Regions from separate parts of the Aurantiacibacter flavus genome, predicted to be linked through region 1. Evidence: predicted binding sites of a transcription regulator. Region 1 holds the regulator's gene; the other holds the start of a gene.
The links. Region 1 encodes LexA, which represses DNA repair genes until DNA is damaged. Its sites were predicted from a motif close to GTTCCNCNCTTGTTCT; they were not measured.
Positions count from the first base shown of each region.

Region 2: a site for LexA is predicted at 5,375-5,390, ahead of ABDJ38_RS12305 (ribonucleoside-diphosphate reductase subunit alpha). Genes of this name have one in related genera too.

Region 1 is NZ_JBDLBR010000002.1:667,151-682,928, reverse strand. Features, by position in the region: gene trpC (indole-3-glycerol phosphate synthase TrpC) at 1-313, shown strand, start outside; gene ABDJ38_RS07965 (tRNA-binding protein) at 318-689, shown strand; gene ABDJ38_RS07960 (PilZ domain-containing protein) at 792-1,280, shown strand; gene moaC (cyclic pyranopterin monophosphate synthase MoaC) at 1,497-1,967, shown strand; gene ABDJ38_RS07950 (molybdopterin molybdotransferase MoeA) at 1,964-3,169, shown strand; gene lexA (transcriptional repressor LexA) at 3,239-3,916, shown strand; gene ABDJ38_RS07940 (ComEC/Rec2 family competence protein) at 3,947-6,130, opposite strand; gene gltX (glutamate--tRNA ligase) at 6,160-7,587, shown strand; gene ABDJ38_RS07930 (citrate synthase) at 7,625-8,911, shown strand; gene ABDJ38_RS07925 (sensor histidine kinase) at 8,943-10,310, opposite strand; gene ABDJ38_RS07920 (hypothetical protein) at 10,315-11,262, opposite strand; gene ABDJ38_RS07915 (hypothetical protein) at 11,298-12,455, opposite strand; gene ABDJ38_RS07910 (Hpt domain-containing protein) at 12,529-12,834, opposite strand; gene ABDJ38_RS07905 (coiled-coil domain-containing protein) at 12,946-15,498, shown strand; gene ABDJ38_RS07900 (DUF1467 family protein) at 15,529-15,778, opposite strand, start outside.
Region 2 is NZ_JBDLBR010000004.1:70,880-86,657, reverse strand. Features, by position in the region: gene ABDJ38_RS12335 (ABC transporter ATP-binding protein) at 1-542, shown strand, start outside; gene ABDJ38_RS12330 (DUF6265 family protein) at 620-1,108, shown strand; gene nadB (L-aspartate oxidase) at 1,166-2,752, shown strand; gene ABDJ38_RS12320 (hypothetical protein) at 2,884-3,339, shown strand; gene ABDJ38_RS12315 (methyl-accepting chemotaxis protein) at 3,358-4,647, shown strand; gene ABDJ38_RS12310 (hypothetical protein) at 4,699-4,920, opposite strand; gene ABDJ38_RS12305 (ribonucleoside-diphosphate reductase subunit alpha) at 5,453-7,480, shown strand; gene ABDJ38_RS12300 (hypothetical protein) at 7,754-8,053, shown strand; gene ABDJ38_RS12295 (ribonucleotide-diphosphate reductase subunit beta) at 8,181-9,245, shown strand; gene ABDJ38_RS12290 (hypothetical protein) at 9,374-10,054, shown strand; gene ABDJ38_RS12285 (hypothetical protein) at 10,160-10,456, shown strand; gene ABDJ38_RS12280 (hypothetical protein) at 10,527-10,673, shown strand; gene ABDJ38_RS12275 (hypothetical protein) at 10,787-11,032, shown strand; gene argB (acetylglutamate kinase) at 11,097-11,996, shown strand; gene ABDJ38_RS12265 (YggT family protein) at 12,098-12,391, shown strand; gene ABDJ38_RS12260 (hypothetical protein) at 12,409-13,167, shown strand; gene ABDJ38_RS12255 (MarC family protein) at 13,171-13,791, shown strand; gene ABDJ38_RS12250 (LON peptidase substrate-binding domain-containing protein) at 13,938-14,552, opposite strand; gene ABDJ38_RS12245 (tetratricopeptide repeat protein) at 14,578-15,486, opposite strand; tRNA gene ABDJ38_RS12240 (tRNA-Gly) at 15,680-15,754, shown strand.

The sequences.
Region 1 (15,778 bases):
GGCGCATCAGATGGACGTTCTGATCGAAGTTCACGACGAGGCCGAGATGGAGCGCGCGGCCAAGCACCTCACCTCGCGCCTGATCGGGGTCAACAACCGCAACCTGAAGACCTTCAGCACCGATCTCGCCACGACCGAGCGACTCGCCGCGCTGGCGCCGGAGGGCTCGCTGCTGGTGGGCGAAAGCGGCATCCGCGATCATGCCGACTGCCAGCGCCTCGCCGCAGCGGGGGTGCGCTGCTTCCTCGTCGGTGAAAGCCTGATGCGACAGGATGATGTGGCGGCGGCAACACACAAGTTGCTCGAGGGATAGGGCCATGCACCTGCTGCACGATGCCGATGCCCCGATTGCCGAACAGATCGGCTTCGACCAGTTCCTCGCCGTCGATATCCGCGTGGGCACGATCATCGCAGCCGAGCCTTTCGAAAAGGCGCGCAAGCCTGCTTTCCGGCTCACGCTCGATTTCGGCCCCGTCATTGGCGAGAAGAAAAGCTCGGCGCAGATCACCGTCAACTACACGTGCGAGGAACTGGTGGGGCGGCAGGTCGCCGCCGTGGTCAACTTCCCGCCGCGCCAGATCGGCCCGATGATGAGCGAAGTGCTGGTGCTCGGCTTTCCCGATGCCGATGGCGAGGTGGCGTTGTTCGCGCCTGACAAGCCCGTGGCGAACGGGGCGCGGCTGTTCTAGCAGAAGGCCTGACGCAGATTTACCCCGGCTACGTGGCAATCTTTCTGCTCGCCTTTACCGCTTCTCAAACATAATCGTGGATGGCGGGCATGGAGGTCTATCATGCTGCCCAGAGTTGCCGCCCTTTCTCACCCGACGCCTTTTCTTGACCGGAGAAGTGCCAGTCGCCGGACCTTCACGCTCAGCTTCGACGCATCCGACGGGCCGGGAACGACGCCTGTCGTCATTCTGGACCTCTCGCAGACAGGCTTGCGCATCCGGTCGTCGGCCAAGCTTGCCATGGGCGAAACCTTCGAGGTTGCGCTCCCCGAGGCCGGAACCGTGTCCGCGACAATCGTGCGCAGCGCGCGGGTCGATCACGAAACCGAGTACGGTGCCGAGTTTCACGTGCCGATTACCCAGGCCGCCGTCAGCGCGGCCTTGCTCGCCGCCCCGGCGCTTGCCAATCCGGTGTTGCAGGATGAGGCGATCCCTGAACCCGACGTGGGAAAGTTGAGCCGCCGGACGCGCGTAGTAATCCTTGGCGGCCTCACCGTTACCACCTGGCTGCTGGTCGGAGCTGTCGGCTATTTCATCGCGCGCCTGATCTAGCAAGAGCCGTACTGGCGCTCGATATCCGGCGAACGACAGTGCCCTGTCCTACATTGCTATCCTGTGCCACGACAGTGGTATGACGAACGCCTTTCATAAGCTGCTCGCAGGATCGCGCTACAGCCCTCTTGCGCGCGGCAGGAAATTTCTCTCCAGGACGGTGTCACACCTGTACCACCTTGCACCGAATGCAACAGCGATGAAGGCCGCAAGCCGATGAGCAAGCTCACCCACCTCGACGAAACTGGCGCGGCGCGGATGGTCGATGTCGGCCACAAGGCACCAACCGTTCGCTCGGCTACGGCAAGCGGCTTCATCGAAATGCAACCCGCAACGCTTCAGGCGGTGCGCGATGGCTCCGGCCCCAAGGGCGACGTGCTGGCCGCCGCGCGGATCGCCGGGATCATGGCGGCCAAGAAGACCGGAGAGCTGATCCCGCTGTGCCACCCGCTCGCGCTCGATACGGTGAGCGTTGACTTCGCTTTCGAAGACGACGGCATCGCGGTCACCGCGCGCGCCGCGCTGACCGGCAAGACCGGCGTCGAGATGGAGGCGCTCACCGCCGTCTCGGTAGCGCTGCTGACGATCTACGACATGGCCAAGGCACTCGAGAAGGGCATGATCATCTCCGAAATCCGCCTGCTCGCCAAGACTGGCGGCAAGAGCGGCGACTGGTACGCCGAGTGAGCCTCCCCCCGCCCATCCCGCACGAGGAGGCGCAAGCACGGCTGCTCGCCATGGCCGCGCCGCTCGGCAGCGAACGTCGGCCCACGGGCGACACTGCGGGGCGCTATCTCGCCGCCCCGCTGCTGGCGCGCCGCACACAACCCCCTGCGGACCTGTCGGCGATGGACGGCTATGCCGTGCGTGCCGACGAGCTGACCGGCCCGTGGCAGGTGGTGGGCGAAAGCGCGGCGGGCCATCCGTTCGACAGGGCCTTGGCCCCGGGCGAGGCTATCCGCATATCGACCGGAGCGCTGATGCCTCAGGGAGAGGCGGCGGTGCTGTTGCAGGAGAACGCTGAGCGCGAGGGTAATGCCCTGCGTCTGAACGGCGAGGACGCGGCAACGCCGCGCCACGTGCGCCGCAACGGGCTCGACTTCGCGCAAGGCGACGCACTGCTGGACGCAGGCACAAGGCTCTCGCCCGCAGCCGTGGCGCTGGCGCTGTCCGGCGGACATGGCACCCTTGACGTGGGCCGCCTTCCCCGCATCGCCGTACTCGATAGCGGCGACGAGCTTGCCGCCGATCCGGAATCCGTCGCTCCGCACCAGATCCCCGCCAGCAACGGTGCAATGCTTGCGGCCATGTGCAAGGGGCTGGTCAGCGAGATCGACCGGCTCGGCCCCGTGCCCGACACGATGGAGGCGATGCGCGCCGCGCTGGCACAGGCGGATGCCGCCGATGTGCTCGTCACCAGCGGCGGAGCCTCGGTGGGCGACCACGACCTCGTCCGCCCGGCGCTGGAGGAATGGGAAGCGGAAATCGCTTTCTGGCGGATCGCGATGAAGCCGGGCAAGCCGCTGCTGATCGCGCGCAAGGGCGCGCAGTTCGTGGTGGGCCTGCCGGGCAATCCGGTCTCCAGCATGGTCACGGCCTACCTGTTCCTGCTCCCTCTGCTGCGACGCCTTGCGGGCGCGGCCCAACCTCTGCCGCGTGCGATCACCCTCCCCACGCTTGATGCTCTGCCCGCGACGGGCGGACGCGCCGAGCTCGTGCGTGCCAGGATGGGCGATGGCGGCGTGACGCTGCTCGGCCAGCAGGACTCCTCGGCGCTGCGCGCGCTCGCCGCGAGTGAGGCGCTGATTGCGCGCCCTGCCCATGCGGGCGAAGCAAAGGCGGGCGACATGGTCGCCGTCTATCTGCTGAGCGGTGGCGGATGGACTTGACTTGGCCGCAATCGTTCCATAGATGTTCCGCATTGGTTCCCGATTTGGGACTGTTTGACGGAGTGGCCCATGTTGACCGCGAAACAGCACGAGCTTTTGCTATTCATCCACCACCGGCTTGAGGAAACGGGCATTTCGCCCAGTTTCGAAGAGATGAAGGAGGCGCTCGACCTGAAGAGCAAGTCGGGCGTACACCGACTGATCTCAGCTCTGGAAGAGCGCGGCTTCATCCAGCGTCTCGCCAACCGCGCGCGTGCGCTCGAAGTGGTGAAGATGCCTGAGAACATGGCTGCCGGTCGCACCGCTAAGGATGCCGTGGCCAAGGCGACCACACCGCCAGCTGCCGCGCCTGCTCCGGCAAACGACGTGATCGAGATTCCGCTTCACGGCAAGATCGCCGCGGGGCAACCGATTGAAGCGCTGGAGGATAGCCGTAGTCTGCCCGTCCCCGCCGCTCTGCTCGGCTCGGGCGATCACTATGCGCTGGAAGTATCGGGCGATTCGATGATCGAAGCGGGCATCTTCGATGGCGACTTCGCTCTCGTGAAGAAGACCAACACCGCGCGCGATGGTGAGATCGTGGTCGCGCTTATTCGCGGTGAAGAGGCAACGCTCAAGTACTTGCATCACGATGGTGGCAAGATCCGGCTCGATCCGGCAAACTCGGCTCTGCAACCGCAGGTCTATGCCGATACCGAAGTCGAAGTGCAGGGTAAGCTCGCCGGGCTCCTGCGGCGTTACCACTAATTGACCAGTTTGGTGGCGTTGGCGGGCCGATTAATCCTCGGCCTCGCCGCGCCACCATCCGTGTTCGCCCTGCCCCTGCGCTACGGTGGTGACTTCGGGCGGATCGAGCAGGATGGCAAGGCCACCGCTTGCCGCGAGCATCCGCCGGTCGGCCTTGAGCCAGCGCGGCTGGCATGAGCGCGGCAACCACCGGTCAGCGACGACGATATCGGCGCGCTGGCATGCCGCAGCCAGCGCCCGCTCCTCCACGATGAGGTCGCTGCGCGCGAGCAGCAAATGCCAGGCCCGCCCTGCGCGTTCGAGCGTGACCGAGCAGAACTCGGGGCTGCACCGTGCGCCGGGCCAATCAGCCAGCGCCACCGGCTCTGCCTCGACCCCGGCCAGTTGCATCAGGTTGTCGCGGGTATAGGCGCTGTCGGTGTCGCGCAGCATGATGAGCCGCCGGTCGGCGGTGGTGATGCCCACATGTCGCCCGTCGCTCGAAACGAGTACGTCGGGAACGCGCGTGGCGAGCATCAACACGGTCGCAAGCGCCACCGGCGCAAGGCCCCAGGCGCGCGCCCGGCCCTGCCAAAGAGCGAGCCAAAGCCCGCCGGCGACGAACAGTGCCATGGTCCAGGCACCGGGATGCGGAAACAGCTTCACCGCACCGGGCTGAGCGGCGGTGAAGTGGGCGATGGCAAGCATGAGGTCAAGCGACTGGCCGGCCAGCCACCACACGGGCGCCCCCGCCCCGATCAGGTCGAGCACGAGAGCCAGCGCGATGAGTGGCATGGAGACGAAGGTGACCAGGGGAATGGCGATCACATTGGCCAGCGCGCCGTAGACCCCGGCCCGATGGAAGTGGAACAGCACGATCGGCATCAGCGCCAGTTCGATGACGAAGCCGGTGATGAGCAACATCGCGGTCTGCCGCCCGAGCCGCGTCAGGCGTCGCTCCTCGCGCGGGGCGAGGAAGGCCTTGGCCCAGCCGCAGTTGTGCAGCGCGACAATCGCGATCACGGCGGCAAAACTCATCTGGAAGCTGGGTCCGACTATGGATTCGGGCCACAGCAGAAGCACGATCACCGCCGCCACCGCCACCATCCGCAGCGACAGCGGCGCCCGGCCCAAGGCCAGCGCGCCCAGCACCAGCAATGCGGCCACGCAGCTGCGGACGGTGGGGACCTGAGCGCCGGTCAGCAGCGTGTACCCGGCCCCCGCCAACGCTGCGAGCGCAGCAGCGCCCACCGGAAGTCGCATCCGCAAGGTCAGCCAGGGCCACAGCGCCAGCAGGCGAATGGCGAGCAAGTAAGTCCCCGCGATCACAGCGCTGACGTGAAGCCCGCTGATCGAAAGCAGATGGGTAAGCCCGGCATCGCGCATCGCAATCTCGTCGGCCGCGCCAATTGCGCCGCGATCGCCGCTGGCAAAGGCGGCAGCGATGGTGCCCGAGGCTCCGCCAAGCTGCCCACGCACATGGGCCGAGAGGCGTCGCTGCACTTCGGCCAGCCAGCCCTCTCCGCCGGTTGCCGGTTCGACCAGCGCGATGTCACCCTGCACGCTGCCGGTGGCTGCATAGCCGGTGAACCAGGCGCTGCGCGCGAAGTCGTAGCCGCCAGGCAACATCGGCGAGGCTGGCGGCATCAGGCGCGCCGTGAAAGCGATCAGAGCGCCTTCGCGATAGGCCGGGTCGTCGTCGGCAAGCGGGACGTTGATGCGCACCTTGGCGGGTTCGCCTGTGTCGGGATCGCGGATGGCGAGCACAAGCCGCACCCGTTCGTCCGCCGGTTGTTCGATCCTTTCGAGCACCCGCCCCTCGAGGTCGGCCGACAGCGGGCGTTCGAACGCCTCCGTCCCGACCAATGCCGAGCGCGCCCACCCCGTCGCCACCCCGGCCGCGATCAGCAGACCGACAGTGACAATCGCGAGCAAAAGCCGCGCCCGGTCCTCGCGCCCGCGCCATGCGGCAAGCGCTCCCAGCGCCGCCATGGCTCCCGCCGCCATCGCGCCAATCCAGGCGGCAGGCCCTGGCAGCACGAACCAGGCGGCCACGCCCCCGGCAAAGGCCACTGCCAGCCACGGTCCGCGATCGAAGCCTGCATCGGCAAGGAATTCCTCGGCCCCGTCGCCAAGACTGGACAAAGAGACACGGCTGAGCCAATGCGGCTGCTGCGTCGCAGCATTGCCCGTGTCGTCCCCCATCGGGACCGGCGGTGGCGAATGCGTGGCCATCAATGAGATTAGGACAGGATTACGTGAATATGGCAAGCGCAGGCAGCACGGCAGACCGTCCGGTCGTCACCCGCTTCGCGCCCAGCCCGACCGGCTTTCTCCACATCGGCAACGCCCGCACCGGGTTGTTCTCATGGCTCTATGCCCGCCATTGCGGCGGCAAGGCATTGCTGAGGATCGAGGATACCGACAAGCAGCGCAGCACCCAGGAAGCCATCGACGTCATCTTCGACGGTCTGAACTGGCTAGGGCTTGAGTTCGACGGCGAGCCGGTGTTCCAGTCCGAGCGCGCGCCGCGCCATGCCGAAGTGGCTATGAAGCTGCTCGAAGCGGGCAAGGCCTACAAGTGCTTCGCTTCGCCCGAAGAACTCGCCGAAATGCGCGAGCAGCAGCGGGCGAACAAGCAGCCGATGCGCTATGACGGGCGCTGGCGCGATCGCGATCCCTCAGAAGCACCCGAGGGCGCCCCCTTCGTGATCCGCCTGAAGGCGGAGACAGGCGGTGACACTGTGATCGAGGATGCCGTGCAGGGCCGCGTCAAGGTCGCCAACAAGGAGATCGACGACTTCATCCTCCTGCGCGCCGATGGCACCCCCACCTATATGCTGGCCGTGGTGGTTGACGATGTCGATATGGGCGTCACCCACATCATCCGAGGCGACGATCACCTCAACAATGCTTTCCGCCAGATCCAGCTGATCCGGGCGATGCAGGGGATTGAGGAAGGCTGGGACGAGCCCGTCTATGCCCATATCCCGCTGATCCACGGCAACGATGGCGCCAAGCTTTCCAAGCGGCATGGCGCGCTCGGCGTCGATGCCTATCGCGACGAGCTGGGCATCCTGCCTGAAACGCTGTTCAATTACCTTCTGCGCCTCGGCTGGGGTCACGGCGACAAGGAAGAGTTCACCCGCGAGGAAGCCATCGCGCTGTTCAACCTCAGCGGTGTTAACAAGGGGCCGAGCCGGTTCGACATGAAGAAGCTTGCCAATATGAACGGCAACTTCATTCGCGAGGCCGACGATGCGCGCCTCGCCGGTCTGGTGGCCGGGCGGATCGGGTCGGAGGCCGACGAAAAGCTGCTGACCGAGGCCATGCCCGTGCTGAAAACACGTGCGCGCGATCTGGGTGAGCTGGCCGATGGCGCGCGCTTCCTGTTTGTGCAGCGCCCGCTCGAACTGACCGAAAAAGCAACACAACTTCTCGACGACGAGGCACGCGGCCGTCTGGCCACAATTTCACAGCGTTTGAGCGCCGAGAAGGACTGGACAACCGAGGCTCTGGAGGCCAATCTCAAGGCCTACGCAGAAGACTTGGGGCTCGGCCTCGGCAAGCTGGCGCAGCCGTTGCGCGCTGCTTTGACGGGACAAACGACTTCGCCCGGAATTTTCGATGTGCTGGTCCTGCTCGGCAGGGACGAAAGCCTCGCGCGGATCGACGCGCAGGCCCGGTCCTGACGGCAGGGTCGCAACTATTAACACAGGAGTACAGGCTTTGGCGGACAAGCAAGCGAACCTCGAACTCGGCGGCAACTCGCTCGAACTTCCGGTGCTGCAGGGAAGCTGCGGACCCGACGTCGTCGATATCCGCAAGCTCTATGGCACCACGGGTGCCTTCACATACGATCCCGGCTTCACCTCGACCGCCAGCTGCGAAAGCGCACTGACCTTCATCGATGGCGAAGAAGGCGTGCTGCTGCACCGGGGCTATCCGATCGGCCAGCTGGCCGAGCATTCCAGCTTCATGGAAGTTTCCTACCTGCTGCTGAATGGCGAACTGCCGAGCAAGGGCGAGCTGGAAACCTTCGAAGACACGATCACCCACCACACCATGCTGCACGAGCAGCTGATGACCTTCTATCGTGGCTTCCGTCGCGATGCGCACCCGATGGCAATCATGTGCGGAGTGGTCGGCGCGCTTTCGGCCTTCTATCACGACAGCACCGACATCTCCGACCCGGTTCACCGCCGGATTTCGAGCCATCGCCTGATCGCCAAGATGCCAACGATCGCCGCCATGGCTTACAAGTATTCGGTCGGTCAGCCCTTCCTCTACCCGGACAACTCGTTGAGCTACACCGGCAACTTCCTCAAGATGACCTTCGGCGTTCCGGCCGAGGAATACGAGGTGATCCCGGCGGTCGAAAAGGCGATGGACCGGATCTTCATCCTCCACGCCGATCACGAGCAGAACGCCTCGACCAGCACCGTGCGCCTTGCCGGTTCCTCGGGCGCGAACCCTTTCGCCTGTACCGCTGCCGGCATCGCCTGTCTGTGGGGCCCGGCGCATGGCGGCGCCAACGAGGCGGCGCTCAACATGCTGAAGGAAATCGGCACGCCCGATCGCATTCCGCACTATATCGAGCGCGCCAAGGACAAGAACGACCCGTTCCGCCTGATGGGCTTCGGCCACCGCGTGTACAAGAACTACGACCCGCGTGCGACGGTAATGCAGAAGACCGTGCGCGAGGTGTTCGATGCGCTCAAGGTCACCGATCCGGTGTTCGAAACCGCGCTGCGACTGGAAGAACTGGCGCTGTCGGACGACTATTTCGCCGAGAAGAAGCTGTTCCCGAACGTCGACTTCTACTCGGGCATCATCCTGAGCGCGATCGGCTTCCCGACCACGATGTTCACCGCGCTCTTCGCGCTCGCCCGCACCGTGGGCTGGGTGGCGCAATGGAACGAGATGATCTCCGACCCCGGCCAGAAAATCGGCCGTCCGCGTCAGCTCTACACCGGGCCGACGCAGCGCGACTACGTGCCGGTCGAGAAGCGCTGATCGGTGGGGCGCTGCGGCGCCCCATAAAAAATCAGGAAGTGGCGGCTTCGTCCGCCGGTAACGAAAGCGTGAAGCGGGCACCCTGCCCCTTCGCGCTTTCGACTGTCAGGGTCCCACCCATCGCCTCGGCCAGACGGCGCGAGATATAGAGGCCCAGCCCCGAGCCGCCGTCGTCGCTACGGCCAAGCCGCTCGAACTTGGTAAAGACGCGCGCGATCTCTTCGGCGCTCAGCCCCTCGCCCTGATCGGCGACGGTAATGCTGGCCAGGCCGCCCTCACTTTCGGCGCGGAGCCAGATCGACGAGCCCTCGGGCGAATAGCGGATCGCATTGCCGAGCAGGTTCAGGAGGATCTGCAAGACCCGCCGGAACTCGCCAATGGCCGGGACGCTCTCTCCATGCTTCGGTGCATCGACCGCAATCTGCCGCTCGCTTGCGCGCATCCCGAGGATACCCGCAGCGCGGCGCGCAACGTCAGCGAGGTCAATCTGGTCGGGCGCGGGCGCAAAGCTGTCGTCGTCGATCATCTCCAACGTGGTGAGGTCGTCGATGAGCGCCAACAGGTGTTCGCCCGCTGCCGTGATATCGGCTGCATAGCCAGTGTATTCGTCGGCCAACGGGCCTGAGAGTTGCGAGCGAATGGTCTCGGCATTGGCGATGATGCGCGATACAGGCTGCCGCAGTACGGGCGCGATCTTGCGGTCGATCCCGTTCAGGCGCTGTTCCAGAGCGGGCGCTGGCTTTGCCGTAGCGGGTGGGACCGAATCGGAGACCAGCAACAGTTCGAAGCCGCCGCTGCCTGGATCGCCGCCGCCAAGCGGCATCAGATGCGCAGTCCATAGCTGCGGCAAACCAGCTACGCGCAGTCGCGCTCCATCAAGGAGCCGCCAGTGTAGCGGTTGCTGGTGGACATTACCTTCCAAAGCTACGAAGTCGGTCCAAGGGCGGCCAACCCCTGCCGTCATGGCCCGTGCAAGTCCGGCAAGATCCGCATCATGGTGCTCGATGGCGAGCAGTTCCTGTCGTGGCCCGAGCCGGGCGCTGAGCCCGGCCATGTGGCGCGCCATCGCTATCCGGTGCTCATCGCCGCTCACGCTCGACGGCGGAGCGCCCTCGCTGCGCCAGTTCGAGATCGCAACCTGACACCCCTCGCCTTCGGGCTCGACCTCCACCCACATGCTGAAGACCTCGCGGTCATCGGCCATGCGCAGGCGCCGTGCCAGCCTGAGGCCATATTCGCGCGCCATCTGGACCACTTCACGCAAGGCCGGAGCAATTATCTCACCGGGCAGTTCGCCCCCGCAGCGCGCGTGCAGTCCTGCCAAAGGCTCCTGCGCCGCGATAAGACGGTCAGCTCCGTCGGTGCGCGCAAAAGTCTGCAAGGTGGAGCTGCCGACCATCGCCTCAGTCCTGCGCCAGGGTCAACAGAGCAGCAGCACGCTCTGCGCTAAGACCGTCGAAGCCGGGTGGCAGGGTGATCTCGGGATGAAGCAGGAGGAACTGCGCTTCCAACGCGCTTTGCGGCAGCCCGGCCGCGCGCAACGCGAGGGCTAGCCGGGCGAGCTGGTTCTCGCCCAGCGCATAAATTGCATGCTCACGGCTCAGGCCGGAGGCAAGCGCCAGCGCGCTCGCGAACAGGGCAAGCCCTGCATGATCGATGGCGAGCGCCCGGTCGGCCTTGTGACCAAGCGCGAGCAGCAGGCGCGCCATGTGGCCGGCCCGGCCTTTCGCCTCGTCGAACGTGCTGCGCAGGTGGGCTTCGGCCTGTTCGCCCGCCGGTTCGGGCAGCTCATCGCAGCCGCGCATGGCGAGCAACAGTCGATGGAACAGGTCACCCGGCAATTCACCCAGCGCCAGCTCCATGCGGCGCTGCTGCTGCACGAACCGCGCCTGTGCCGCCATAACGTGCATGGCAGCGCTCGCGATCTCGCCATCGGGCGAAGCGGCCAGCTCCTGCAGGAACGGCGTCAGCACCGCGTCGAGCCCGCAGCGATGGTGCAGCTTGTCAGCCCAGTGTATTTCGAGCGCTAGGGCATGGGCATGAGAAAGAAAGCCGCCATCGCCAAGGATCGCCTCGGCCAGCGCTTCGGCGTGGCGGGCCAGCAAGGCATCGCGGTCAAGCGTGTCGTCGGCCTCGGCCACCGCATCGAGCAGCTGGCGGGCAGCGTGGTTTGCCATCCCCCGAATGCGCGCGATGATCTCATCGCCGAACTGCACCTGATCGCCGCTGGTGAGCAGATGCGAGAGCACAGGCTGCGCCGACGCAAGCAAGGCATCGCCGCGCGCCAGCTCGAAGCGCATCACGTCCTCGACCTGGTCGATCGATGGCGTGCAGGGGGAATCTCCGCTCATTGCACCGGCCTTAGACGTTTTTGGTTAAGTCTGCGTTATGCCCGTTCTCGAGCGCAAGACACCAGCAAGAAGGCCATCAGCAGTGCGGCGAGCACCATGGCGGCCACTTCAGCGGGAAGAAACAGGCTCGCAATCAAGGCCACAGCGGTTACCATGCCGCGATCGCACGCCAATGCCAGCCACTTCGGCCCAGTAGCCCGATCGAGCAGGATCAGCGCTGCCCCCGCCATCAAGGGCGCGAAGGCCATGCGATACCACGGCTCCGATATCGAGAGCGCCAGCGCGCCCACCAATGCGCCGTCGACCAGCCAGCCCAGCCAGGGCCAGGTGCGTGGAGGGGCGGAGGGCCTTGCGCTGATCTGCGACAACTGGCGCGCAAACTCAGGCAGAAGCGTGGCGGCGAGGATCGCGCCAAGTCCGCCTGCAACATGCCCCATGTACACAGCAGCCAGCGCCGCGAGCAGCGCCAGCAGCGTGAGGCCGGCAATCCCGCCGCGGGCTGAGGGACGGCTCGCGAGCCGCGCGGCAAAGGGCCTGAGCAGGCGATGGGCGATCCAGGCCGTCGGGCGCAGCAAGCTCGGTCGTTCGAGCATATGATCGAGCCACAGTTGCTCGATCCCTGCCGCATCCTCATCGCTTCTTACCAGTTGCCACTCGCCGCTGCGGAGCGTGCCCGCATCGAGCCGCTGCTGGCGTACACCTTGCTGCAAGGCAATCCGCAACAGCGCAGAGGCAGGGGCAAAGTCCTCGTGAAGCGCCGACAGGCGGCGCAGCGCCGCACCATCGACGGCCAGCGCCCCGCCCCAGGCCCTGTCGATATCGATGCGCTCGAAACCCGCGCGCGTACCCGGCCCCGCGTCGAGGATCACAACGCAGTTGCCCTGTGCCAACGCCGAAGATGCCTCGTGGCAGAACGGCAGCAAATCGTCCTGCATCACCAGCAGGCTGTCACCCGGTTGGACAACGCCCGATAGCGCCTCCGCACTGCCAAGCAATTGCACACGCATCCCGGCATCCTCTGCCGCATGGCGCAGCTCGTTGGCTTCGCCGGTGACCCCGCGTGCGAGCAGCAGGACCACGTCGCAATCGCAGTGACGCGCGAAATCCAGCTGGCGCAGGGCAAGGTTGCGGCCCAGCACTTCGGGTGCGGGCTCCGCGCCCACGGGTTGGAGGATAATCAGAGCGGCACGCATTCAACAAGCCTCGGGGCAATTCATGCGCGCCTAGCTAGGCGCTTGCCCAGCCGCTGCCAAGCACCCCGATTGCTTAGGTCTTCGCGGTGAGCCGGGCCGAGTAATCCATAAGATGACGCACAGCCACCGGATCGCCCGGAGCGCTTTCGAGCGCCCGTTCGGCGAGCGCCACCAGCTCGCCGTCGTGGAAACTCGCGCCCAGCCCTTTCAGGCGTTGAGCTGCCACTTCCCAGTTGCCGTCGCACCTGGCGCGGCCAAGCAGGTCAATCTGGATAACCACGCTCTCGACATAACCGGCGACGATCTGCGCGCGCAGATCGGCATCCTCTCCCGAGGCAGCGGCGATAGCCGCTTCGAAGCTACCTGATTCGTAAGCCATTCCAGTTAATATGGGGATCAGATGTTAAGTCGGGGTTTCTCCGCAGGTCCGGTGTGATAACCTGACACGATGACGCACCGAAAACGAGTCCTCGTACTAGGCGATTCAGACATGACCGAAAGTTCGGCCGACACCGCCGGGACAACAGATACGACCAGCGACGAGCACGCAGCTGAGGAGCCCGCGCAGGACGATCACCCCGCCGACGAGGAAACCTGGATGGAAGAAGACCTGCCCAGCGCCTCTGCCCGCGACCGGTTGCTGACAGTTCTCTTCATCCTCCTGATGGCAGGGTGGACCGGGCTGTTCATCTGGGCACGACTCGACAGCTTCGATGCCGCGACCGCTCCGTCTGCCTGGGTGTCGAGCCTGTTCGAGCTGCTCGTGCCGGTGTTGCTGCTGGCGCTGTTGTGGCAGGCGCTGCTGCGCACCGGGCGCGCGGAGCAGAGCCGCTTCGCCGATACTGCGCGCACGCTTGCCGCCGAAAGCTCGGTGCTGGAAACACGGCTGTCCGTCATCAACCGCGAACTCAGCCTTGCGCGCGACTTTATCGCCTCGCAGTCGCGCGACCTCGAGGCGCTTGGACGCGTCGCTGCCGAACGACTGTCTGGCAGTGCCGATACCTTGCAAGAACTGATCGCAACCAACGGCGACCGAGTTGATCGGATCGGCAAGGTCAGCGAGACGGCGGTTGCGAATATGGAGCAGTTGCGCGATCAGCTCCCGGTCCTTGCGAATTCGGCGCGGGACATGACCAACCAGATTGGCAGCGTCGGCAACGTCGCCAACCATCAGGTGGATTGTCTCGTCACCGCGATGCAGAAACTCGAGGATCACGGCGAAGCAGGCGCGGCCCATGTCGAGAAAATCAGCGTTCTTCTGGCCGAAACCATCGCCGAGTTTGAAGAACGGTCTGGTCATCTCGGTAGCGGCGCGCTGGAGACCTTCGCCGACATCAACCGCCAGAGCGAGGACTTCCAACGCCAGATTTTCGAGCGCGACAAGGAGGTGCTCGCCGAAACCGAAGCGCGGGCAGACAAGTTTGCCGAGTTCCTCGAAAGCCGCAACGCCAAGCTGATCGACATCGAAGAACGCAACATCGCCCAGATCCGCGAGCGGGTGAACATCCTGGCATCCGAATGCGACAACATTCTGCTGCGCATGAATGACAGCCGCGAAAAGGCCGGCACCGAGCTTTCCGACATGATCGACGCGCTTGAAGTCCGCCTTTCCGAGGCGATCGAACGGGTAGCGGAGACAGACACCACGGCACTGACCAACGCCCGTTCGCGCCTCTCCGCGCTGGCCGAGGAAGCAGCGCGGCTCGATGCCTCGCTTGCCCAGGGGGTCGCGAGTTTCGAGACCGACCTCGCGCGCCGACGCGAAGAAGCCGAACAGCGTGAACGCGAAGCGCTCGCCGCACTTGAGCACCGCATCGCGCGTTTCGACGAGCAGATCGGCGGACGAGAAGAAGCCCACCTTGCCCATGTGGAGCAACTCGCGCAGCGGGGCGAAAACCTTGCCGAGCGGCTGGCCGCCATTGATGCCGATATTGCCAGCCTCGGCACTCACTTCAGCGAAACGAATAGCGATATCGCCAGCTCGATCGAACAGCTCGAAGGACGCCTCCACAGCAGCCGCCGGACACTCGACGACAATAGCCGGGCAGTTGCCGAACTAACCGGTGAAAGCGTCCGGATGCTCGAGATCCTGCAATCGAGCAAGCACCATACCCAGAACGAGCTGAGTGGCGCCATTGCCGAGGCTCACGAACGGCTAACCGGTTTCCACGAACACGCCGAGCAACTGGGAACCCTGCTACAGGATGCCGAGGCACGCGGCGCTGTTGTCGCCCGCCATATTGCAACCGCGCGGAATGACGGCAGCGGCGCGGTCGATCTGCTGCAGCGGCTCGAAACGCAACTGGCCGAAGTGGCGGAGCGCTCGAAGGCGCTTGCCGAACAGACTCGCGGCGAGCTGCAGGAGGCCATCGCTGCGCTCACCGCAGGCGCGCAAGCGGCGGTGGAAGGCCTGCGCACCGAACAGGGCGAAGCCGTCCGCGAGGTGGCTGAAACCATCGCCCGCGACAGCAATACCGCCATCGCCGAAGCGCTTGGGCGGGAGGCACAGTCGACCATTGCCGAACTGGAGGGGGCTGCCCAGCGCGCCAGCGACGCCAGCCGCGAAAGTGCGCGCGAGCTGCGCGATCAGCTGGCTGCGGTCAACGAACTGACGGGCAATCTCGAACAACGTGTCGCCACCGCGCGCGAAAAGGCGGAGGAGAAGGTCGACCACGACTTCACCCGCCGCATGGCCGCGATCACCGAGGCGCTCAACTCGTCGGCCATCGACATCTCGCGCGCCTTCGAAGACGAAGTCGCCGACACGCAGTGGGCACAATATCTGCGTGGCGATCGCGGCATCTTCACCCGGCGCGCGGTGCGGCTGCTCGACAAGCAGGAGGCGCGCTCGGTCCACGACATTTATTCTGACGACAGCGAATTCCGCGAAACGGTCAACCGCTACATCCACGACTTCGAGGCGATGCTGCGCAACGTGCTGTCCACCCGCGATGGCAATGCCGTGGCTGTGACGCTGCTGTCTTCGGACGTCGGCAAGCTCTACGTGATGCTCGCGCAGGCAATCGACCGTCTGCGGGACTAGCTGGCCAGATCTGGCGCGGACGACATCACCCTATTCGGGCGGTTGGCCAAACAGGTTGATGTCGTCCATGACGATCCATTCCTCGACGTAGTTGGCCACGAACAGCCCGCACAGCACGGCGGCGAGAAGTGTCGCGCGCCAGACCACTTTTCGCCCGTTGAAGTTCGCAGGCGCGCTGTCGGCCTGACCGGGGACTTTCTCGGCGCCTACCTCGTCGGCAGTCTTCACGCCGAGCGGCAGCATCAGGAAGGCGCTCAGTACCCAGAACAGGCCATAGATC
Region 2 (15,778 bases), on a different contig from region 1:
ACAAGCGCGACGCCTATGCCCGCACGCTTTCGGGCGGGATGAAGCGGCGGCTGCTGATCGCCAAGGCCATGGTCCATTCGCCGCCGGTCCTCGTGCTCGACGAGCCGACCGCGGGCGTCGATGTCGAGCTGCGGCGGCAGCTTTGGGAGCTGGTGCAGGAATTGAACGCGCAAGGCGTGACCGTGGTGCTGACCACGCACTACCTCGAGGAGGCAGAGCAGCTGTGCGACCGCATCGCGATCATCAACCACGGCGAGCTGGTGGCCAACAAGCCGACCGCCGAGCTGATCGGTCAGATGGGCGAGAAGATCGTTGCCGTAACGGTCGACAAGGATGTGACCGAGCTGCCGTCCGACCCGTATTTCCGCAAGGTCGAGAAGGCGGGCGAGCGCTTGATAGAGGTCACCTACGACAAGCGCGAGAGCAACGCGGGCAAGGTGCTGGCGCGGCTGCAGGAAGCGGGTTTCGCCATTGAGGACGTGACCACGCGCGAGGCCGATCTTGAAGACGTGTTCGTTCAGCTGACCAGCGCGGGGGCCTGAGCACTTACCTCTGGTAAGATTTCGCCGCGTAGATATCGTCCGCCTCCGGGGGACTTTGTTGCAAGGGGGGCAGGACGATGAATTCACTTAAGCTGTTTGTTGCCGCTACCGCGCTTGGCGTGGTCGGTTCTCCCGCAATTGCCGGACCGCCGGCCGAACTGGCGGATCTCTCCTGGCTCGAAGGCCAGTGGGTGGGCGACGGGATTGCCGGGGCCGAGGCGGGAGAAACCTGGATCGCTGCGGGTACGGCGCAATTGGGGGGCCACTTTTACCAGCTGGCTCCGAACGGCGATGTCATGTTCTACGAACTGATGACTATCGTTCCCGACGGCGAGGGCAGCCTTGCACTGGTGCTCAAGCATTTCAACGCCGATCTTTCGGGGTGGGAAAGCAAGAGCGCTACCGATGCCGAGAGATTCCCGCTCGTCGCGCTGGGGGACCGCAAGGTGACGTTCGGCGGGCTGATATATGAACTGGGCAACGATGGTGTGCTGCATATCAGCGTACCCATCGAGGATGATGCAGGCGAGGCGCAGACGCTGACCTTTGAATTGTTGCGTCAATAGCCGCATACCCGGTGCGCGAGGCTTGTGCGCGGCAAGGGCATTCGCCATTACTGCGCGATGACAGACACGCCTTACGACGTCCTCATCATCGGCTCGGGCGCGGCGGGCCTCACCGCTGCGCTCACGCTCGCCACGAAGCTCAAGGTGCTGGTGCTGGCCAAGGGCAAGCTCACCAGCGGATCTACCGCCTGGGCGCAAGGGGGCATTGCGGCCGTGCTCGACGCGGGCGACACCTTCGAAGACCATATTCGCGACACCATGGTCGCAGGCGCAGGGCTGAACGACCGCGAGACGGTCGAATTCGTGATCTCCCACGCTCCCGAGGCAATCGACCGTTTGTGTGAACTGGGCGTGCCGTTCAACCGCGAGAGCGACCATCTCCACCTCACCCGCGAGGGCGGCCATTCGCATCGCCGCATCGTCCATGTCGACGATGCCACCGGCTGGGCGGTGCAGGCCGCATTGCTCAAGGCGGCGGAGGAAAACTGCAACATCACCCTGCTGCCGAACCAGACCTGCGTCGAGCTGATCACCGGGCGCCATGAAGAACGCTATTCAGGCTCGGGCCGGGTCTGGGGTGCCTATGCGCTCGACACGGTGAGCGGCACGGTCGTCGCCCACACCGCGCGGGCCACCATCATGGCAAGCGGCGGGGCGGGGCGTGTGTATCAGTTCTCGACCGCCCCTCGGGGGGCTACCGGGGATGGCATCGCCATGGCCTGGCGAGCGGGTGCGCGCGTTTCCAACATGGAGATGATGCAGTTCCACCCGACCTGCCTTTACAACCTCGAGATCAAGAACTTCCTCATCACCGAGGCCGTGCGCGGCGAGGGCGGGCACCTGCTGCACCCCGAAACCGGCCACCGCTTCATGGTCGACTACGATCCCGAGCGCATGGAGCTGGCCCCGCGTGACGTGGTCGCCCGCGCCATCGACGACCAGATCAAGCGCTACGGGCTAGACTATGTCCATCTCGACATCAGCCACCAGCCGCCCGAATTCGTGATGGAGCATTTCCCCACCATCTACGACAAGCTCGAAACGCTCGGCATCGACATGACCAAGGAGCCGATCCCGGTCGTGCCCGCGCAGCACTATACCTGTGGCGGGATCGTGATCGACCTGGCGGGCCGCACCGACTTGCCGGGGCTCTATGCGGCGGGCGAATGCACCGAGAGTGGGCTGCACGGGGCGAACCGGCTGGCGTCAAATTCGCTGCTCGAATGCTTCGTATTCGGCGATGCCGCCGCGCGCGACATCCTTGCCCGCTGGGACAACTTCGAAGCAGTGCCGCCGATCCGCGCCTGGGACGAAAGCCGCGTCACCGATTCCGACGAAGAGGTGGTGATCAAGCAGAACTGGACCGAGATCCGCCGCTTCATGTGGAACTACGTCGGCATCGTGCGCACGACCAAGCGGCTCGAACGCGCGGCGCACCGGATCAAGCTGTTGCACACCGAGGTGGAGGACTATTACGGCCACTTCACCGTCACCACCGACCTCGTCGAACTGCGCAACCTGCTGCAATGCGCTGACCTGATCGTGCAGAGCGCGCTTAAGCGGCACGAGAGCCGGGGGCTGCACTCTATCCTCGACTATCCGGAAACCGCGCCGCTGCCGGTCGATACGGTGCTGGTGCCCTGAACGGGCCGAACGGGTTAACGCAAAGCGAACGCAAGTTTCGGTGGCTATAGGGGATATCATTTATGTAGGCAGGCGACCTTGCGAATTGGGCGGCCAGTAGGGGATGCATTGCAATCGAAAAAGGGAATGCAATGCTGATCAAGAAGCAGGTCCAGCTCGGCAGCCGGATTATCATGGTGCTGATCGCGCTGGCGGTTGCCATGACGGTTGTGACTATCGCGCTGGTGCGTTTTGGCGGGCCGATGACGCAGGAAAATACGCTGCAAGACGCCTTGCTGGCCGACATTCTGCCGCCGCCGGCCTACAGCGTCGAGCCATACCTGCTGACCACGCTCATGGCATCGAACCCCGCGCGTGGCTCCCGATATCTCGAGCGGCTCGAAGTCACCCGCAGTGAGTTCCGCGAACGCAAGCAGTTCTGGGCCGACAGCGATCTTCCGGCCGAGCTGACCGATCAGGTCGCTGCCACGATGGCTTCGGCAGATGCGTTCTGGGAGATAGTCGACAACCGTTTCCTGCCGGCGTTCGAGGCTGGCGATCAGGCGGCGATTCGCGCAATTCAGCAAGGGGAGCTGGCGCGGGCCTAAGAAGCTCAACATGGCCAGGTGCTGACACTGGTCGAGATGTCGAACGCCTACCGCGAGACGATGGTTGCGGAAAACTATTGGCTCACTGCTGTGCTGCTGGCGGTCGCTGGCGCACTTGCGCTCGCGCTGGTCGCGGCGGTGGTCTATGCCGCGCGGACGATCCGGCAGCGCGCTATCGAGCCTATGGCCCGGATATCTGGCGCGATGGAAGCCATGTCGCAGGGTGACCTCACGCACGAGGTCGAAGGGGCGGACCGGCAGGACGAGATCGGCGCCATGGCCTGCGCTCTCGAAACCTTCCGGCAGGCGGCGATTGCGCAGCGCGCGGGCGAGGTCGAGCAGCGTCAGGTCGTCGGCTCGTTATCCGAAGGCATCACGGCGCTGGCCGACAAGAATCTTACGTTCCGCTTCGCTACGCCATTTCCCGGCACATACGAAAGTCTGCGCGCCGATTTCAATCGCGCGCTCGATGCCCTGTCGCAGGCGCTGGAAACGGTCAGTTCGGGCGCGGGCAATGTGCAGCAGTCGATCGCCGAAATTCGTGTGGCTACCGAAGACCTTGCCTCGCGTAACGAGGTACAGTCCTCGCGTCTCGCCGAAACCGCTCAGGCGCTGACCCAGGTGACCGGCGCGATCGGGCAGGTTTCGCGCGATGCGGCGGCCATGCACGGCTCGATGGACGATACCCGGGCGCGGGCCAGCGAGGGACACCGGGTGGTCTCGCGTGCGGTGGATGCGATGAACGCGATCGAACAGTCGGCGCAAGACATCGCCAAGATCGTGGAAGTGATCGACGGTATCGCGTTCCAGACGAACCTCCTTGCGCTGAATGCCGGGGTCGAAGCGGCGCGCGCAGGCGAATCCGGCAAGGGCTTCGCGGTCGTCGCAACCGAGGTGCGAGCTCTTGCGCAGCGCTCGGCCGAGGCGGCTGAACAGATCCGGAGTCTTATTTCGAACAGCGCTTCCGAAGTGGCGGAAGGGGTCAAACTCGTTGGCGCCAGCGGCACCAACCTTGATGATATCGTGAACGCTGTCAGCAAGATGAGCGCGCTTGTAGGGGATATCGCGCGTTCGGCCGAGGAGCAATCGCATCGTCTGCAGGAGGTCGACCGGGCCACGGCATCGATGGACCAGATGACGCAGGCCAATGCGGCCATGGTCGAACAGTGCTCGGCTTCCACACGTTCGCTGTCGCATGAGGCCGATGCCCTGATCGAACAGGTGCAGGTATTTCACACCAAGACCGGCGATTACGAGCGCGGCGCTCGGGTCGGGCAGTTCTCGCCAAGGCAGGATCTGGCCGCCTGAAGGGTGCGGGGGGGGGGAGGCTTCTCTCCTCCCTTCTGCCGTTAGGGGCGGTCAGTCGCCCATCATCAGCAGCAGGAACCAGGTCAGCACGGTGCCGCCGAGGAAGAGATACCAGCTCCAGTAGAGCTTCATGTCTATCCCGAGCTGGGCGATATCGACATCGAACCGCTTGATCTCAAGTATGCCGCCGGTGCCTCCGCTCGAGCCAATGAATAGCGCCACGAGCAGGCACAGGAAGATGCCGAAGGGTATGGCCTTGAACAAGGCAATCATCGTTTCGATCTCCTGCATGAGGGAGGCTGACCGCTCTCGCGCATAGCCACTTATGGTTAAGAAATCCTCACCTGCGCAGCATTGTTGCGGCGCTCGATTCGAATGCAAGGCAAGGCCAAAATGGCGGAGATATTTTTCCTCAGCTGCGTTTTTGCTCTTGCATCGGCCACGACCCGAGGACGCACCACGCGTCGCGCTGTGTTGTCCATGCAATACACCCGGGGAAGATGGGCCGGGAGGGGGCAAACTGGCCTGATCCCTATTGCGTAACGGCCTAGGCCGATTCACAAGGGGTTGTGGTCAGGCTGCCAGTGACACCCACTACCTAGACAAGCGCCTCCGTAGCTGCCTCGGGCAGGGAGGGGCGATTCGAAGGGCAAATGTGGGTTTGGCAAGCGAGATCACGGGGCACGAAGTGTCGGACAAGACGCCGCGAGGCGATTGCTGCTTGTTCGGAACATGTGCGGAACATATGATGCGCAGCAGCGGCCTTGTCCGTTGCTGCGGGGCAAGAGCCGGGGGCAAGACGCAAATGGAATTTCGCAACACCGACGAGGCGAACTTGGCACTTGATGAAACGACGGGCGTTGCCGCTGGTGCGCCCAAGGAAAAGAGCAGGAAGGCAGTGACGATGGACCGCAAGGACCAAGGCAGCGAGCAGCTGGTGGACGCCGAGGCCATGGCCGGTGCCGTGGCCGGTGCGGCAGAAGTGGCGGCCAAGGCTGCCAAGTCCGATTCCAAGACCGTCAATCCGCGCCGGTTCACCATCGTCACCGATCCTGCCCGCGACGCGAACCTCACCGATTTCGGCAAGGAAACGCTGAAGGATCGCTACCTGCTCCCGAACGAGACCTATCAGGATCTGTTCGCACGCGTGGCCGATGCCTATTCCGACGATGAAGAGCACGCCCAGCGCATCTACGACTACATCTCGAACCTGTGGTTCATGCCGGCAACGCCGGTGCTTTCGAACGGCGGCACCGGGCGCGGCTTGCCCATTTCGTGCTATCTGAACTCGGTGTCCGACAGCCTTGAAGGCATCGTCAATACCTGGAACGAGAACGTGTGGCTGGCCTCGAAGGGTGGCGGCATCGGCACCTATTGGGGCAATGTGCGCGGCATTGGCGAGCCGGTCGGCCTCAATGGCAAGACCAGCGGCATCATCCCCTTCGTGCGCGTGATGGACAGCCTCACGCTGGCGATCTCGCAGGGCTCGCTGCGGCGCGGCTCGGCGGCCTGCTATATCGACGTGCACCACCCGGAAATCGAGGAGTTCCTCGAAATCCGCAAGACCAGCGGCGACTTCAACCGCAAGGCATTGAACCTGCATCACGGCGTGCTCTTGACCGACGCCTTCATGGAAGCCGTGCGTGCGGGCGAGGATTTCGAGCTGCTGAGCCCGAAGGACGGCTCGGTGCGCGGCAAGGTCAATGCCCGCTCGCTGTTCCAGAAGCTGGTGGAGGTGCGCCTCGCCACGGGTGAGCCCTATATCGTCTTCTCCGACACCGTGAACCGGATGATGCCCAAGCATCACCGCGAACTGGGGCTCAAGGTCTCGACCTCGAACCTGTGCTCGGAAATCACGCTGCCCACCGGGATCGACCACCTCGGCAACGACCGCACCGCGGTGTGCTGCCTCAGCTCGCTCAACCTTGAGAAGTGGGACGAGTGGAACACCGACAAGCGCTTCATCGAGGACGTGATGCGCTTCCTCGACAACGTGCTGCAGGACTACATCGACCGCGCGCCTGACGAGATGGCCCGCGCCAAGTATTCGGCTGCGCGCGAACGCTCGGTCGGCATGGGCGTGATGGGTTTCCACTCGTTCCTGCAGATGAAGAGCATCGGCATGGAAAGCGCCATGGCCAAGGCGTGGAACCTCAAGATGTTCAAGCACATCAACGCCAAAGCCAACGAGGCCTCGCTGATGTTGGCGCAGGAGCGTGGGCCTTGCCCCGATGCCGCCGAAGTGGGCGCGATGGAGCGGTTCAGCTGCAAGATGGCGATCGCGCCGACCGCGTCGATCAGCATCATCTGCGGCGGCACCTCGGCCTGTATCGAGCCGATCCCGGCCAACATCTACACCCACAAGACGCTCTCGGGCAGCTTCGTGGTGAAGAACCCGTACCTCGAAAAGGTGCTCGACAAGAAGAGCAAGAACTCCACCAACGTGTGGAACTCGATCCTCGAGAAGAACGGCTCGGTCCAGCACCTCGACTTCCTGACCGCGGAAGAGAAGAACACCTTCAAGACCAGCTTCGAGATCGACCAGCGTTGGCTGCTAGAATTCGCTGCCGACCGCGCGCCGTTCATCGATCAGGCGCAGAGCCTGAACCTGTTCATCCCCGCCGATGTCGACAAGTGGGACCTGATGATGCTGCACTTCCAGGCCTGGGAGAAGGGCATCAAGTCGCTGTATTACCTGCGGTCGAAGTCGGTGCAGCGCGCCGGGTTTGCCGGCGGGGTGGAGGCCGACAACACGCCTGACGCGCAGAAGTTCGAACTCAGCGCACAGGGCGGGGACCAGACCGATTATGAGGAATGCCTCGCCTGCCAGTAAGGCGAGCAAAAGGATATGCAGGCGGCGGCGGGTTCAGCGGAACTCGCCGCCGCTGTCGTATCGGGCCAAGAGTCCGATGACCTTACCCTGCTCCACCTTGCTCCCCTCCCCGTGGGGAGGGGCTGGGGGTGGGGGGGGCTCAAGGCTGGCGTGGAACCCCCATCCCAACCCTTCCCCACAGGGAAGGGCTTTGTGATTCGCCCGCTTTAGGCCATCTACCGCCGGGGCCGCGCAAGCCTGCGTTAACCGCCCGCCTGCTATCCCCCGCTCACCATGAAACCGCGTGTAAACCGCTTTCCGACGCACCACGGCTATGGCGAGGTCAAGGTCTCGCGCTACATGGCGCTGTATGTCGCGCAGCTCGGCTGGATCGCGCTCGGGGTCTATCTCTATCGCACGGCCTTCTGGCCCTCGACCTGCACGCCCGACAACCTGTTCGAGGCCTATGCCTGCTCGATCCGCTTGCCCGAAAGCGGCCAGTGGCGCGAGGCGGCCTTGCTCACCTGGCTGTGGTCGACCCCGATCCTGATCGCGCTCGAAATATCGCGCCGCGTGGGCCGTTCGCAGGACTGAGCCGCGTTCCCCCAGTGTTCTTGCGCCGAGTGGACTCTTATCCCCGCCGAATCGCCCCCGCACCGCTTCGAAAACAGGCGCCGAATCGCTATATCGGCCTTTCGTACTAAACCCAGGGGACCACAACATGTCGCTGCTCGAAGCCCGCAAGACCTACAAGCCGTTCGAATACCCCTGGGCCTACGAGTTCTGGAAGCGCCAGCAGCAGGTCCACTGGATGCCCGAGGAAGTGCCGCTCGGCGAGGACTGCCGCGACTGGGCGCAGAACCTCACCGATCACGAGCGCAACCTGCTCACGCAGATCTTCCGCTTCTTCACTCAGGCCGATGTCGAGGTGCAGGATTGCTACCACGAGAAATACGGCCGCGTGTTCAAGCCGACCGAGGTCAAGATGATGCTCGCGGCTTTCTCGAATATGGAGACGATCCATATCGCCGCCTATTCGCACCTGCTTGACACCATCGGCATGCCCGAAAGCGAATATGGCATGTTCCTCGAATACGAGGAGATGAAGGCCAAGCACGACTATCTGCAGGAATTCGGCGTCGACAACGACGAGGATATCGCGCGCACGCTGGCGATGTTCGGCGGCTTCACCGAGGGGCTGCAGCTTTTCGCCTCCTTCGCGATGCTGATGAACTTCCCGCGCTTCAACAAGATGAAGGGCATGGGGCAGATCGTGAGCTGGTCGGTGCGCGACGAGAGCCTGCACTGCGAGGGCATCACCCGCCTGTTCCACGCCTTCTGCGCCGAGCGTGACTGCCTGACCAAGCCGGTGAAGGAAGACATCATGGACATGTGCCAGAAGACGGTGCGGCTGGAAGATGCCTTCATTGACCTCGCCTTCGAGCAGGGCCCGGTGCCCGGCATGACGGCGAAGGAGATCAAGAAATATATCCGCTACATCGCCGACTGGCGGTTGAGCCAGCTGGGCCTGCCCGCGATCTACATGATCGAAGAGCACCCGCTGCCGTGGCTGACCCCGCTGCTGAACGGGGTGGAGCACGCGAACTTCTTCGAAACCCGCTCGACCGAATATTCCAAGGGCGCGACCAAGGGCAATTGGCAGGACGTCTGGGCGAGTTTTGACAAGCGCCAGAACGCGAAGGCCGTCGCCGCGAACGAGGGCGAGGAAGAGGCCGGGCCGGATATGTTCGGTGAGGTTTCCGGCGGGAGCGTTGCGGCGGAGTGACTAACATGACCTTCCGGCTAAGGCAGTCACGACATCATCGGTTTGCAGGCGATAAGCGAAGTCCTACTTCTATAGAGAACCTCTAGGCTATGGTTTATTAGGCTTCCGCGACCAAGGGAGAGGTTCAAGTGGCCAAGTCAGACCAAGAAAAGGCCGAGATTCGAAGGCAGACTGAGGCTCGGCGTCAGCCGGACAAAGACCGTACTGCCCATGAAAGGGAAAGAGGCGTCAAGCGTTCTGTTCCTGTGGGCTCTTTGTCTACGCATATATCTAGGCGTGAGCTAGATGATAGCGAACTTAAGGCGGCCATGAAGGAATTTCAGGCCGGCTCGGATCGTGTGGCTGCAATTATGGGGGCCGCCCTTGTCGAGAGCCAGCTCATGGATACTATCCGGGAGGCGCTGAAAGAACCTTTTGATGATAATGTGCTTTTTCATGACCAAGGCGCTCCTTTTGGAACGCTAAGAGCGAAGATTGTCGCTGGACGTGCATTAGGGCTGTATGATGAAAATATCGCCCGAGACTTGGACATTATCAGAGACATACGGAATCAATTTGCCCACGCACTAATGAGCTTTGATTTTGATCATCCAATGCTGGTAAAGTATTGTAAGAAATTCAGCGAAAAAGTCATCACCGACGGTAGTGGGAATCCATTGCCTTTTGAAGGCTATACCGGAGGCGGTTCGGAAATATCTGAAACGCGTAGAGCTTTCGAAGTCGAATGTTGGAAATTATCAATTATATTGCTTAAACGGGGTAATGAAATTTTGAAAATAAAACATAGGAATTTTAAGGGCTGGGGATGAATCGGTTATAACCCTTCGGGTTTTTTCAAAAAATCTACAAATATCTTAGCGGCATGAATTTTTTATTTCAAAATATCAATTAGATGTTTTGGGACATCTGCGTGGATGCCTCGCTTTGATCCACCACCAAACCTTAACCCTCCCCATGCCATACCCGCCGCCATGTTCGGCAAGTACCAGGCAGTCTTTCGCAGCCGCTGGCGTGCGTTGCTCTGGGCGGGTGGGGTCTGCCTGACCGCCTATTGCACCGTCCCCCATGCCGACGATGGCTCCGGCGACGACGCTCAGTCCGAGCAGCAGGCGGTCGCCGCGCTGGTCGAGGCGGCGGGCGGCTCCGCGCAGGACAAGCCGAAAAAACACGTCAATCCCTGGGCCAAGCAGCCCGATAGCGAGCAGCCCTGATCCTCGCCCGCGCAAAGCGCGGAACCTCTCCTGCCCTCGCGAATTGCAAGGTAAGGAAAGGAGCAAGTCGATGACTGACGCAAAGCACGAGACCACCGACGAAGATCGCCGCAAGGAATTGAAAGTCCTGCTCGACAAGATCGCCGCTCATCCCGAGCACGACATGACCGCCGAACGCGAGCGGGTTGCCGTGCTCAAGCGCGTGCTTGCCGACTGATCGACCGCTCGCAGGTCGATTGCTGCACATTGGACTGGCCACCTGCGCGCCGGGCAGGCATCATGTGCGCCATTGCCCCCCAATTGAACCATGAACGCTTCAAGGAGACTTCAATGCGTCGTATTTCCGCCCGCACCGCCACCGTTCTCGCACTCGCCGGCGCCTTCGCGCTCGCCGCCTGCCAAGGTGAAGAGACCGAGCCCACGCTCGAAGTCGATGCCGAGGACCTGAGCGGCGGCGAACTGATCGCCACCCCGGCCGATGAAGAGGCGGTCGATGTCGACCTGCCCGAAACGCCGATGACCCCCGTCGGCACCGGCGTGCCGCTCGACGAAGAAGTGCTCGACGAGGGCGAATAATCCCCGGCGCGGGCCTCGCCGGATCGGTCTAGGCTTTGCCGCCGCGACCGGCTAAGGCCCGCGCATGAACCAGACCACCGAAAAACAGATGCTTGCCAAGGCCGAGACGCTGATCGAGGCGCTGCCCTATTTCCAGCGCTATGCCGGGCGTAGCTTCGTGGTGAAATATGGCGGCCACGCGATGGGCAACCCCGACGCCGCGCGCGACTTCGCCGAAGATATCGTGCTGCTGAAAGCCGTGGGGATCAACCCGGTGGTGGTCCACGGCGGCGGCCCGCAGATCGGCGCCATGCTCAAGAAGCTGGGCGTGGAGAGCGAGTTTATCGGTGGCCTGCGCGTTACCGACCAGCAGACCGCCTCGATCGCGGAGATGGTCCTCTCGGGCGCGATCAACAAGGAACTGGTGAGCTGGATCAACCGCGCCGGCGGCACGGCCATTGGCCTTTCCGGCAAGGACGGCAAGATGGTGCGGGCCGAGAAGGTCAGCCGCACCGTGAAGGATCCCGACAGCCAGATCGAACAGGTGGTGGACCTGGGCTTCGTGGGCGAGCCGAAGGAGGTCGACACCACCGTGCTCAACACGCTGAGCGCGGCGGGGATGATACCGATCATTGCCCCCATCGCCACCGATGGCCAGGGCCAGACCTACAATATCAACGCCGACACCATGGCAGGCGCCATCGCGGCGGCGCTGGGCGCGGCGCGGCTGTTCCTGCTGACCGATGTGGCGGGCGTGCTCGACAAGGAGGGCAAGCTGCTCACCGATCTGCGCCCGTCCGACATCGCGCGGCTGGAAGATCAGGGCATCATCACCGGCGGCATGATACCCAAGCTCGAAACCTGCGTGCAGGCGGTCGAGGCCGGGTGCGAGGCGGCGGTGGTGCTCGATGGGCGCGTGCCCCATGCGATGCTGCTCGAATTCTTCACCAGTCGCGGGGCAGGAACCTTGGTCAGCAAAGGCTGAGAACGGGTTGCACCGCGTGCATCCTGTGTTACCCAGTTGATACACCTACCCCGAGCGCCTAGATTGGGCGGCGGGACGCAGACAAAAAAAGGGTTTTGCCAGTGTTGCTTCTGACCTTGTCGCAGATCGTCGGCTATCTGATTTCGATCATCATTTTTCTGGTGATCGTGCAGTTCGTCCTCAGTCTGCTGATGGCCTTCAATGTGATCAACACCTCGAACGACTTTGTGGTGGCGATCTATCGTTCGGTGAATGCGCTGCTCGATCCGCTGTTGGGGCCGATCCGCAAGATCATGCCGAATACGGGCGCGATCGACTTCTCGCCGCTGGTGCTGATCGTGGGCTTGCGCGTGCTCGATATCGTGCTGACGAACGCGGCCATGTCGTCGCTCTGACGCGCGCCTGCTGCCCGATGCTGACGCGTACTTTCCTTGCCGCTGGCTGCCTCGCCCTGCTGGCGAGCTGCGCGAGCGGGGGGCAGCAGCGCCGCAACGAGCGGGCCAGAATCGCGGAGCGGGCGCTGGATAACGCCGGTGTCAGGGCCGATCCGGGCCGGGTCGCCGCCGCCGACTTCGCCTTTGCCCGCATGGCGCGTGACGAAGGCCAGTGGACGGCCTTTCGCGACTATGCCGCGCCGGGGGCGCGCATGTTCGTTGGCGGCGAAGCGGTGGACGCGAGCCAGTTTCTGGACGGGAGGCCCGATCCCGCGCAGTCGATAGCCTGGGCTCCGCGCGAGGTCTGGTCGAGTTGCGATGGATCGCTCGCGGTCAGCTTCGGGCGCTATCTTGATGCCGAGGGCGTGATCGGCCGCTATGCGACCGTGTGGCAGCGCCGCCGCGACGGTTCCTACAAGTGGACCTATGACATCGGCACGCCCGATGTTCCGCAGCCGCAGCCACGTCCGCCAGAGGCCGAACCCGATGAGGACACGATCATCGTCGGCGCGCTGCAGGCGATCACTGCGAGCACCGCCGATTGCGAGCAGGGCGCAGATCGTCCCGAGCGGCTTGCCGGAGATTCTTCCGATGTGCTCACCCGCTCGCGCGATGGCACGCTGGCCTGGCGGGTCGATCAGACCGGGCCGGAAAGCTGGCGCATGGTGGTCGAATGGCAGCGCGACGGCCGGTGGCAGGAAGCGCTTGCCTTCGCCGTGCCGGATAGGGAAAGCTAAGCGATGATCGAGCTGTTCATGTCGGCCTTCGTGACGCTGTTCGTGGTGATCGATCCGCCGGGCTGCGCGCCGATCTATGCCGGGCTCACGGCCAATGCCACACCTGCCGCACGCCGCTCGATGGCGATCCGCGCCTGTCTGATCGCGGCGGTGATCCTGCTCGGCTTCGCGCTGTTCGGCGAGGCATTGCTGGCGGCGATGCACATCGAGCTTGATGCCTTCCGCGTGGCGGGCGGGATCATGCTGTTCCTGATCGCGCTCGAAATGGTGTTCGAGAAACGCACCGAGCGCCGCAACGACCGTGCCGACAAGGTGCGCGAAGACCCGGAGCATGAGGACGTCTCGGTGTTCCCGATGGCCATGCCGATGCTGGCGGGGCCGGGGGCGATTGCCTCGATCATGCTGCTGGCGGGCAATGCGAAAGGCATTGAGGGCACGCTGGTGGTGCTGGCTGCGCTTGCCTTGGTGCTGGTGCTGACCTTGATGGCGCTGCTCGCGGCGAGCCCGATGATGCGCGTGTTCGGCGACAAGGTGGAGGCGGTGATTACACGGCTGCTGGGCGTGCTTCTGGCTGCGCTCGCAGCGCAATATGTGATCGACGGATTGCGGGCGTCGTTTGCTTGAGTTGGCCCGGATCAAGTCCGGGGCGACGGTTTGGGAAAAACGCGAGCTAGAGCGAGCGCAAGCGCGACGGCCCGCCCGCAGCGGCCCCGGAACGCAGTGGAGGGAATAGCCGCGAGGATGCTGGCCCGGATGGGCCAGCGTAACCTCTATTGTAACGTCACATTCCCCTCGTCGGGGTCGCCCTTCCCGAAGAATTCCATCAGCTGCACCAGCAGGTCGCAGCGCACGCGCAGGTTGGGCGCTTCGAGCAGCGCCTGCTTGGCCGCCGCATCGAACGGCGCGATCTGCGAGACGCCGTTAACAAGCGACACGTCGTCAAGCCGCGCGACCGAATCCCAGTCGATCTCATAGCCTTGCGCCTTGGCGAACTTGCGCGACTCGTACTCGAAGGCGGCGCGCTCGCCCAGCGTCAGCATCTCGTCCTCGGGCTCTTCGATCAACTCGGCCTCGATCTGGCGGAACGGGGTGGTGACCTCCAGCTCGCGCAGCAGGCGGAACCGGCTCTCGCCCGTGAGCAGGATGTTGTAGCGGCCGTCCTCGCTCGTCTCGACCTCGGAGATCCGGCCCACGCAGCCGACTTCGAACAAAGCCGCGTCGTCATCCTGGTCGCTCGGCTGGATCATCGCGATGCGGCGATCGCGCGCGAGGGCGTCACCCACCATCGCGCGATAGCGCGGCTCGAAGATGTGCAACGGAAGGTGCAGCCCCGGATAGAGGATGGCCCCGGTTAACGGGAAGATCGAAAGGCGGACCTTGCTCATCTGTCCCATCGCGGGCACCCCCGGATCACCCGAACAGCAACAGCGAGAGCTTGCGACGCTGCGTACCGACCCAGGGATCTTCCAGCCCCACTGCTTCGAAGAATTGCAACAGCTTGGCCTTGGCGGCGCCCTCGCCACCTTCCGGCTCGCGACCGATGGCGGCGAGCAGGGTCTCCGCCGCAAGGTCACGGTCACCAGCGGCAAAGGCCGCTTCGGCATAGGCGATCTGGGCCTCGGCATCGTCGGGGTTGGCCTCGGCGGCCTCGCGCAGGCTTGTCAGTTCCTCGTTGTCGACCTGCGGCCCGGCAAGGTCGAGAGCGGCCTTGGCCTGCGCCAGCGCGGGATCGTTCTGCAAGGCCTCGGGCAGCTCGGCATAGGCGGCCTTGGCCTCTTCAGTCATCTCGGCGGCCAGCAGCGCGCGAATCAGTCCCGAATGCGCGGCGGCATTGTCGGGCGCCATCTGCGCGATCTGCATGAAGATCGAACCTGCGCGCTGGGCATCGCCGCCCGCCAGCACCTCTTCACCCATGGCCAGAAGCTGGTCGATATCGGGCGCGGCCTCGGCGCCCGGGGCACCCGGCTTTACCGGCACTTGCTGCAGAATCTGGTCAAGCGCGCCCTTCAATTGCGATTCGCTGCGCGCCGGAGTCAGGTCGGCCACCGGTTGCCCTTGGAAAATGGCATAGACCGTGGGGATCGACTGGACCTGGAACTGGCTGGCGATGAATTTTTCTTCATCGACGTTGATCTTGGCCAGCACCACGCCCTTGTCGGCATATTCGGCGCAGACCTTTTCCAGCATCGGCGTGAGCGCCTTGCACGGGCCGCACCATTCGGCCCAGAAGTCGACGATCACGAGCTTGTCCTGACTGGGGTCGACCACTTGCTTGCGGAATCGCTCGACCGCTTTCTGTTCGTCGATGTTGAGGCCCATGCTTGCCACGTCGCGTGCTCCCGTCGGCGTTTTCAGTAAGATGCCAATGTGGTCCTTTTGTGCGATTTGTGAAGGGCCGGGCTTGTGTTTGCGGCGCATGAATTGCGCGGCGCATTTTCTGCTTGCAGGGGGAAATAACCGCTGCTAGTTGCGCCGCTCCCCACCGGAGTTTCGGCTTCGGTAGCGCCAGTGAGCGGGCGTAGCTCAGGGGTAGAGCATCACCTTGCCAAGGTGAGGGTCGGGCGTTCGAATCGCCTCGCCCGCTCCACTTTTCCTGCGATAGATCAGTGAC